Regions from separate parts of the Corynebacterium hansenii genome, predicted to be linked through region 1. Evidence: riboswitches for the same ligand, from Rfam matches in the RefSeq annotation. Region 1 holds a riboswitch; each other region holds the start of a gene.
The links. Region 1 has a riboswitch for thiamine pyrophosphate ahead of CHAN_RS04150 (ECF transporter S component). Riboswitches for the same ligand answer to the same signal wherever they lie in the genome.
Positions count from the first base shown of each region.

Region 2: another riboswitch for thiamine pyrophosphate. It lies ahead of CHAN_RS09490 (bifunctional hydroxymethylpyrimidine kinase/phosphomethylpyrimidine kinase); the one in region 1 lies ahead of CHAN_RS04150 (ECF transporter S component).
Region 3: another riboswitch for thiamine pyrophosphate. It lies ahead of thiC (phosphomethylpyrimidine synthase ThiC); the one in region 1 lies ahead of CHAN_RS04150 (ECF transporter S component).

Region 1 is NZ_CP047211.1:925,108-928,377, forward strand. Features, by position in the region: gene CHAN_RS04145 (hypothetical protein) at 1-952, opposite strand, end outside; TPP riboswitch at 1,000-1,129, shown strand; gene CHAN_RS04150 (ECF transporter S component) at 1,131-1,835, shown strand; gene CHAN_RS04155 (ABC transporter ATP-binding protein) at 1,851-3,270, shown strand, end outside.
Region 2 is NZ_CP047211.1:2,173,046-2,176,315, forward strand. Features, by position in the region: gene CHAN_RS09475 (hypothetical protein) at 1-527, shown strand, start outside; gene CHAN_RS09480 (hypothetical protein) at 541-1,050, shown strand; tRNA gene CHAN_RS09485 (tRNA-Asn) at 1,352-1,423, opposite strand; TPP riboswitch at 1,651-1,747, shown strand; gene CHAN_RS09490 (bifunctional hydroxymethylpyrimidine kinase/phosphomethylpyrimidine kinase) at 1,738-3,270, shown strand, end outside.
Region 3 is NZ_CP047211.1:397,187-400,456, reverse strand. Features, by position in the region: gene CHAN_RS01760 (LuxR C-terminal-related transcriptional regulator) at 99-1,028, opposite strand; TPP riboswitch at 1,235-1,351, shown strand; gene thiC (phosphomethylpyrimidine synthase ThiC) at 1,344-3,056, shown strand.

The DNA.
Region 1 (3,270 bases):
CCGAGGGGGCGTCGGACCACGGCTGGCCCGGCGCCCAGCGGTCCCAGAACCAGGGGCCGCCCGCCAGACCCGCCAGCACCTGGCCCAGGCCGTTGAAGAAGAGCTCGGCGCGCGGCTCGGACGACGCCTCGCCGGCGTCGGCCAGGGCGGTGAGCGAGTAGAACAGCGCCCACGCGCCGGTGACCAGGCCCAGCGACAGCCACAGGGCGCGGGCCCGCAGCAGCACCTCGACGATGGACCGGCGCTCCATGTAGGCCACGGCGATGGTCACGGCCAGCGCCACCGGGGCGACGGCGAGCGTCTTCTCGAAGAAGCCCAGGGCGATGACCAGTCCGACGGTCGCGGCGGCGATGGCGCGGAAGGAAACGGGGCGCTCCTGGCGCAGGCTCACGCGGATGGCCAGCGCCGTGATGCCGGCGATGGCCAGCTGCATGGGCAGGGCGTTGGCCGCGGCCGACCACCACGTCGACCCCGGCAGCGTCAGCGGCGTCCACGCCACCAGGGCCAGGGCCGCCAACGCCTGCCAGGACCGGCCGGCGATGTAGCGCAGCGCCCGGGCGATGAGGACCGTCACCGCCACCTGGCCCAGCAGCATCAGCGTCGCGGGCAGCCACCACTGCCACGGGGCGAGCTGGTTGATCACCGCCTGGACGATGAACGCCAGCGGCGCCAGGTGCCCGTCGTGGGGCTGGAGGAAGTAGTCCGGGGTCCACCATGCGGCGTCGGCGGCGGAGCCCACGATGATGAAGTCGTCCCAGTAGAACGTCCGGCCCGCCAGCACCCAGATGCGGCCGATCGCCTGGATGGCCACGATGACCCCGACGAGCAGCAGCCACGTTTTCCGGGTGATGCGGGGCTCGAAGGCCTCCTGGTCGTCCATCGGCTCGGGTGCCTCGGCGTCGTCCACGCGCGTGGCGGTTGCGGCGGTCTGGTCCGCGTGTTCGGTGCTCATAATTTCCCAACTTTAGGGGCGGTCCCCGGGGTGAGGTACCATTCGGTCGAAATGCGCACGGGAGCCCCGGCCGATCCGACGGATGACGTGGGGCTGAGAGGAGGGCGCGGTCCGCCGCCCTCGACCGTAGGAACCTGTCCGGGTAATGCCGGCGAAGGAAGCGACGGAGGCCACTCACATGTCCAGCGATCACCGTAATTCGTCCGATGCGGCGCAGCCCGCCCGGACCGGAGTCGATGAGGGGGCGGGGGTGATCGGGGGCTCCGGCACCGCCCCGGCGCCCGACGCCGGCAAGAAGGCCCGCCGAGGTTGGCGGGTCATCGACATCGTCACGGCCGCCGTGCTGGGCGTGGCGGTCGGCCTGATTTTCGTGGTGTGGAACGTCGTCGGCGGCGCGTGGTTCACCGCGGCCGACGCGCTGACGCCGGGCCTCGGCGGCCTGGTCGTCGGCCCGTGGCTGCTGGGCGGCGTCATCGGCGGGCTGGTCATCCGCAAGCCGGGTGCGGCGCTGTTCGTGGAGGTCATCGCGGCGACGGTGTCCGCGTTGATCGGCAACCAGTGGGGGATCTCCACCCTGTATTCCGGCCTGGCCCAGGGGCTGGGTGCGGAGCTGATCTTCCTGCTCTTCGCGTACCGCCGCTTCACCGCGCCCGTCGCCGTGCTGGCGGGGGCCGCGGCCGGCGCCGGCGCGTTCCTGCTGGAGCTGTTCACCTCCGGCAACTTGGCGCGCACCTGGCAGTTCAACTCGATCTACCTCGTCTGCCTGCTCGTCTCCGGCGCGGTTCTCGCCGGCCTGGTCGGCTGGGCCCTGGTCCGCGCGTTGGCGGGCACGGGTGCGCTGGACCGTTTCGCCGCGGGCCGCGAGCGCCGCGGCGAGATCTAGCCGCGCGAGGGCGCGATGGCATTCATCTCCGCCGCCGGTTTCGGGTGGCGCCACGCGGGCCGGCGCAGGCCCGCGCTTTCCGACGTAGACCTGGACATCGATTCGGGCGAGAAGGTCCTTTTGCTCGGCCCCTCGGGCGCGGGCAAGTCGACGCTGCTCGCGGCGATCGCCGGGGTGCTCGGCGACGACGAGGACGGCGAGGACGCCGGAACGCTGCGCGTGGGCGGCGACGACCCGGCCGAGGTGCGCGGCGTCGTCGGCCTGGTGCTGCAGGACCCGGAGAGCCAGGTCATTTCCGCCCGCGTCGGCGATGACGTCGCCTTCGGCGCGGAGAACCTGGGCGTGCCACGCGACGAGATCTGGCGGCGCGTCCGCCGGGCCCTCGATCTGGTGGGGCTGGACGTGCCGCTCGATCATCCGACGTCGAAGCTGTCCGGCGGCCAGAAGCAGCGCCTGGCGCTGGCGGGCGTGCTGGCGATGGGCGCCCGGGTGATTTGCCTGGACGAGCCCACCGCGAACATCGACCCGGAGGGCGTGCCGGTTCTGCGCGACGCCGCCATCCGCGCCGCCGACGCGACGGGTGCGGCGCTGATCGTCGTCGAGCACCGCGTGGAGGCGTGGGTCGGTCACGTCGACCGCATCCTCGTCATCGACTCGCCGGAGGGTGCCGCGCGCGATCGGGCGACCACGGGTTCGACCGTCATCGCCGACGGGCCGCCGGCGGAGATCCTGTCCCGCCACGGCGACTTCCTCCGCGACGCCGGCGTGTGGCTGCCGGGGCCGCCGCCGGAGACGGGCGCGGCCGTGCCGGTGCCCGCATCCGCGCCGCCCGCGCTCATCCTCGACGACCTCGCCATCGGCTACGGCGGCGATGGCGCGCCCGTGCGGCGCGGGATCACCGCGATGGTGCCCGCGGCGGCGTCGACGTGCATCGTCGGGCCCAACGGCGCCGGCAAATCCACGCTGGCGCTGACCATGGGCGGCCTGCTCGAGCCGATGGGCGGGCGCATCGCCGCCGCGGATGCCATCGCCCGCGGCGCCGGCCCGGACCCGATGAAATGGAAGTCGAAGCAGCTGGCGCAGCGCATCGGCAGCGTCTTCCAGGCGCCGGAGCACCAGTTCGTCACCCCGACGGTGCGCGAGGAACTGGAGCTGGGCCCGAAGCTGCTGCGCGATCCCGCCGGCGCCGCGCGCGTGGAGGAGCTCCTCGAGCGCCTGCGCCTGGCGCACCTGGCCGGGGCGAACCCGTTCACGTTGTCGGGCGGGGAGAAGCGTCGCCTGTCCGTGGCCACCGTCCTGTCGACCGCGCCGTCGGCGGTGATCCTCGATGAGCCGACCTTCGGGCAGGACCGCCGCACGTTCGCGGAACTGCTGCGGATGCTCCGTGGCCTCGTCGACGACGGCGTCACGGTCGCCTCCGTCACGCATGACCCGC
Region 2 (3,270 bases), 1.2 Mb from region 1:
AGTGCGGTTCGGTGCTTGATCCGTCGCGTTCGCGGCGGCCGGCGCGGTTTTGCTCGAATGCGTGCCGGCAGAAGGCGTATCGGCGCCGCCGGAAAACGGAGATTCCGGCGGGGCTTCGGGAGGGCCGGCGGTGGGTTCGCGCCGAGGGGAAGCGGCCGGTCATGGTCGATGGGCGCCCGGCGTCGAGCATCAATCCGCGGACGTGGGCGGAGTTCGCGGATGTTCAGTCCGGTGCTGGTGATGGGTTCGGGGTGATGTTGGGCGGCGGGGTTGGCTGCATCGACTTGGATGGGGCGTTGGATGATCGGGGGCGGGTGGTGTCTGCGGTGGCGCGGGCGGTGCTGGAAGCGAATCCGGGGGCGTGGGTTGAGGTGAGCGTGTCGGGCCGGGGGTTGCATGTGTTCGGGTTGCTGCGGGAGGGGCCGGGTGTGCGGCGTGATGGACTCGAGGTGTATTCCCGTGGGCGGTTCATTCGGGTGACGGGCCGGGTGTTTCGTCCGGGCCGGCTGGTGCCGTTGGTGATCTAAGTATGCTGTCCGCATGGATAGCGTTTGGGCCGATCCGAGGTTTTACGGCAGCCTTATAACAGGGGTCATAGCTGTAGCGATTGCCGTCGGCAACGGCATTTGGGATTCAAAACAGCGCCGAAGAGATCGCCGGGAAGCGGAAGAGGCGTCAACCATGGCGACCGCGAAGCTGAACCCTGTCGTTGTCGAGAACGACGATCGCGACCAGGGAAAGAGTTCGAAGTGGACAGTTAGCGTTCACAACCTCGCAGAGACACCCGTGTTTTCTGTGAAAATTGAATTCCCATACGAGGGAGGCAGGTGTTATGCCCTTTCGCCGTATCCTGAATATCTGGATGATTTTACCGACAATACTGCGCCGATCCTGCTACCAGGCGAGGTTCTCAAACTTCAGGTGGGGTTGATGGACCCTGTCGAGGACTTGAAGTACTTGCTGGAATTCATCCTTCCCAATGGTCGCCGGATCGAGAATCAAGGGGGCAGGATTCGAATCGTCGGCTACGTCCGCGGCGTTTACACGTAGGTGTCCCGGCGCTCGACCGCCGGGGTGGGCGGGAGCTGCCGGGACGTGGCCGCCGGCCCTTTTGAGCCAGTGGGGGTGGGCGGGCGACCGTGGTGATCATCGCACGGGGCGGTGGTTCGCGCTCGTTGAGACGTTGCGCCCTTGGTCCTCGCGGGCGCGGGGGTAATGAACGGTCAAGAATCGTCCGGCGATCATCGTCCATTGCCGGGGGTCTTGATTATTATTTGGTCCTTTGTTGGTCCTTTTCGGCCGAAAAGACGAAAGCAGGTCAGAGGATTTTCCCTCTGACCTGCTGTTTTTGCTCCTCCAGCTGGACTCGAACCAGCAACCCTTCGATTAACAGTCGAATGCTCTGCCATTGAGCTATGGAGGAATGTCTCCGGCACGTCTCCGTGCGACGGATCATTACTCTACCCAGTACCCATATGGACGCCAAATCAGCAGGTCACACCTCATTTCGGCCGCGCAGCCGCCCGCGCCGGAAGCCACCCGGCCGGACCCCATCCGGCAGAGCGGACGAGCGACGGCCGGACCCCATCCGGCAGGGCGGACGGGCGCTGGCCGGGCCGTCGCAAAGCAACCGGCGCGTTTGCTAACGTTTCGCGCAACACGGGGTGCCCGGGCCGCCCGGGCTGAGAGCACACCCGCCGAACTTGATCCGGCTGGCACCGGCGAAAGGATGTTGCAATGGGCGACGCACCACGTTCCGCATACCGGCAGTACCCGGAGGACTGGAACGGAGGATGCGTCGCGTGCGGCGTCCAGCGCACCGGCCGGATCCCACGGGTGCTGTCCATCGCGGGCACCGACCCCACCGGCGGCGCCGGCGTGAAGGCCGACCTGAAGTCGTTCTCCGCGCACGGCGCGTACGGCATGGCGGTGGTCACCGCACTGGTCAGCCAGAACACCCGCGGCGTGCGCGACGTCCACGTGCCCCCGGTGGAGTTCCTCCGCTCGCAGCTCGATGCGGTGTCGGATGACGTGGCCATCGACGCGGTGAAGATCGGCATGCTTTTCGACGCGCCGATCATCGCCGAAGTCGCCGACTGGCTGGATGCGCTGCGCAGCCGCAACGCGGGGGCCGCCGACTCCGGCGCTACCGACTCCGGGGACACCGCCGCGGACGAAGGCTCCGACGCCGAGTTCCTCGAGGGCGCGCCCTCCCCGATCGTCGTCCTGGACCCCGTCATGGTGGCGACCTCCGGCGACCGGCTGCTCAAGCCCGAGGCCGAGGAAGCCCTGCGCGGCCTGCTGCGCCACGTCGACCTGGTCACCCCGAACATCCCCGAACTGGCCGTGCTCGCGGGCACCCAGCCGGCGACGACGCCCGGCGAAGCCCTCGACCAGGCCCACGCGGTGGCCGCCGAACACGACGTCCTGGTGCTGGCCAAGGGCGGGCACCTGCGCGACGACGTCGTCGTGGACTCGCTGGTCCGCCCCGACGGATCCGCCGAGCGGTTCACCGGGCCGCGCATCGACACCCGCAACACCCACGGCACGGGCTGCTCCATCTCCGCGGCCATCGCGGCGCTGTGGCCCCGCATCGGCGACCCCTTCCGCTCCGTCGGGGTGGCCAAGGAGTGGCTGACCTCCGCGCTGCGCCACGCCGACGAGCTGGAAGTCGGCGAAGGCAACGGTCCCGTCCACCACTTCGCGCAGCTGTGGGAACGGGGGCTGGCCGCCGACGCGGCGACCATCGCCGACCAGTGGTGGGAATCGATCGCGGACCTGCGCGAGGCGATCGACGACCTCGACTTCGTCAAGGGCCTCGGCTCCGGCACGCTGCCGCAGGAAGCCTTCCGCCGCTACCTGGCCCAGGACGCGCTGTACCTCAACGGCTACTCCCGCGCGCTGGCCGCGGCGTCCTCGCTGGCGCCGACGCAGGAGGAGCAGATGTTCTGGTCCTACGCCGCCCACGGCGCCCTGGCCGGCGAGATGGAACTGCACCGCAGCTTCCTCGGCGACGACGCCGGCGACGAGGGCGCAGGCGCCATCGAGGCGTCGCCGGTCACCCGCGCCTACGTCGACCACCTGGTCGCCACCGCCGCCCGCGGCTCCTACGGCGAACTCATCGCCGCGGTCCTCCCCTGCTTCTGGCTCTACCGCGACATCGGCCACCGGCTGATCGCCCGCAACCACGACGCCCACCCGTACGCGCGGTGGCTGGACACCTACGCCGACGACGCCTTCGACTCCGACACCAACCGGGCCATCGACATC
Region 3 (3,270 bases), 530 kb from region 1:
TTCGCGAAACGGGGGTTTGCGGCGCGACTTCCGCCCGTTTCAGCGCCCCTTCACCCCTACCCGCGGTCCCCTTTTTCCCGCCCCGCGCACGCTCGATCTCAGGGAATGAGACCGAGGATCCGCGCGCGGCTCACCGCCGCATGCCGACCCTTCGCGCCGAGCTTGGCGCTGGCGTTGCGCAGATAGGCCTTGACGGTCTCCACGCTCAGCGACAGCCGCGCCGCCGCCTCCGCATTGGTGCACCCCAACGCGACCTGCGACAGCACGTCGAGTTCGCGGGCCGTCAACGCCGGCGCATCCGCCTGCGCGCCAGCGCCCCCTCCGGCTGCGGCTCCCGCTCCCCCGGCGTCGGCCGCGCGCACCGCATCTCCCCCGGCGCCCGGGAACAGGATCGCCGCGATGCCGCCGGACGCCGCGAGCAGCTTGTCCCGGGCCTCCTCGTCCGCGGTCGTGGCGGCGATGGCGCGCAGATCCGCGTGCAATTCCCGCAGCCGTTCCAAGTCGGACGATCCGGGCCCCTCCCCCGCCTCGCGGAGTTCCGCGGTGCTGCGTTGCGCCATGCCGATCCGCCGGTCCACTTCATCGCGGATGCGCAGCTCGGTGGCGGCCTTCGTCGCCAGGCGCATCGCCACCGACCGGATCCGGTCCCCGAACTCGAATTTCTCCCGGTGCGCGCCGTACAGCACCATCCTGGTCTCCCCGATGCTGGAGAGTATGGGCACCGCCATGACGGGGCCGAGCCCCTCGTTCTGCACCTGCGTCAGATAACTGTCGGTGATGGTGCGCGCGGCCTCGTAGTCCGCGACGACCGCGGGGCGCCGGTCCCGGAGAACGCGCCCGCCGAGCCCCTCTCCCGGGATGACGTTGACGCCGCGGACGCCGTCCGAGCGCAGGCCGATGCCCTCCCCGATGGTCACCCCCGCCTGCCCGCCGATGCCCAGGAACACGACCGGGAGGTCCGCGTCCCTGCGCAGTTCGCGCACGAGCTGCTTCGCCAGGTCGCGGTCCCGCGGCCGGTTGTGCGGCATCGGCGTGTCCTCCTCGTGGGTCGCGCCCCGCGCGCCCGGGCAATTCGATTGCGGTTCCAAAACATCATAGACGACGCGTCTCCCCCGAAAACGACACCGCATTTGCCGCCGACGTGCATTTCTCCGCTTTCGGGCGCCCCGCCCACCCCCGATGGGGCGTCGCACCGCCCCCGAATGGGTTCCGGTACGCTCGTTTTCCACAACCGAATAACTCCCACGGGAGCGCCCACCGAACCGGCGCTGAGAGGGCATCGGGAATGCGGATGCCGACCGTTCGAACCTGTCCGGGTAATGCCGGCGTAGGAAAGGACCGCTATGGCGAAGCATGCCGCCAACCCCATGGACGAGGCCCGTGACCAGGTCACCACCGGCCCGATCTACCGCTCCGAGAAGCTTTACGACGACGTCGTGTTCGACGGTTCGCCGTTTGATTCGGAGGATGTCGTCCTCCGCATCCCGGCCCGCCGCATCAACCTCACCGATGGCACGCACTTCGACGCGTACGACACCTCCGGCCCGTACACCGAAACCGACGCCGACCCCGATCTGCACGGCGGTCTGCCCAAGACCAGGGACAGCTGGCCGACCCCTGCACCGGCGCCGGCGTCGTCGCAAAGCCCGGAACTCAAGGCTTCGACGCAGCTGGCCTGGGCCCGCGCGGGGATCGTCACCCCGGAGATGGCCTTCGTCGCCGCCCGCGAGGACGTCGACGCCGAGCTGGTCCGCTCGGAGGTCGCCGCGGGCCGCGCGGTGATCTGCGCGAACAAGAACCACCCGGAGCTGGAGCCGATGATCATCGGCAAGAAGTTCGCCGTGAAGGTCAACGCGAACATCGGCAACTCCGTGGTCACCTCGTCGATCGCCGAGGAGGTGGAGAAGATGGTGTGGGCCACCCGCTGGGGCGCCGACACGATCATGGACCTGTCCACCGGCGCCGACATCCACGAAACCCGCGAATGGATCCTGCGCAACTCCCCCGTGCCCGTCGGCACCGTGCCCATCTACCAGGCGCTGGAGAAGGTCAACGGCGACCCGGCCAAGCTGACCTGGGAGATCTACCGCGACACCGTCATCGAGCAGGCCGAGCAGGGCGTCGATTACATGACCGTCCACGCCGGCGTGCTGCTGCGCTACGTGCCGCTCGCCGCAAACCGCGTCACCGGCATCGTCTCGCGCGGCGGGTCGATCATGGCGGCCTGGTGCCTGGCGCACCACCGCGAGTCCTTCCTGTACGAGAACTTCGCCGAGCTCTGCGACATCTTCGCCGAGTACGACATCACCTTCTCTCTCGGCGACGGCCTGCGCCCCGGCTCGATCGCCGACGCCAACGACGAAGCCCAGTTCGCGGAGCTGCGGACCCTCGGCGAGCTGACCAAGATCGCGAAGTCCCGCGGCGTGCAGGTCATGATCGAGGGCCCGGGGCACGTGCCCATGCACAAGATCGCCGAGAACGTGCGCCTGGAAGAGGAGCTGTGCGAGGAGGCCCCGTTCTACACCCTGGGTCCGCTGGCGACGGACATCGCGCCGGGATACGACCACATCACCTCCGCCATCGGCGCGGCGATGATCGCGCAGGCGGGCACCGCGATGCTGTGCTACGTCACCCCCAAGGAGCACCTGGGGCTGCCGAACCGCGACGACGTGAAGGTCGGCGTGATCACCTACAAGATCGCCGCGCACTCGGCGGACCTGGCCAAGGGCCTGCCCCGGGCCCAGGAGCGCGATGACGCGCTGTCCAAGGCGCGCTTCGAGTTCCGCTGGCACGACCAGTTCGCGCTGGCCCTCGACCCCGACACCGCGCTGGAGTACCACGACGAGACGCTGCCGGCGGAACCGGCGAAGACCGCGCACTTCTGCTCGATGTGCGGGCCGAAGTTCTGCTCCATGCGCATTTCGCAGGACGTGCGCGACTACGCCCGCGAGCACGGCCTGGAGACCGTCGAGGCCATCGAGGCCGGCATGGCGGAGAAGTCCGAGGAGTTCGAGGCGGCCGGCGGCCGCGTGTACCTGCCGCTGACGGCGGAGTAGGCGGCACCGAAGTCTGAGGAGGCGGCACCGGCGGCGGAGCAGGAGGCTCGCGGACACCGGGTGCCCGTGAGCGAGCGCCGAGAGAGGCCGACGAGCCGGCGGCGATGGGGATTCGGGTGATCTCCATCGCCGCCGGCTCATTCATGCGGTGCACATCACTCTGAAACGCGCCTTTAGTTCACCTTCCGTTCACCTTTTTTCTTTCAACGGGACA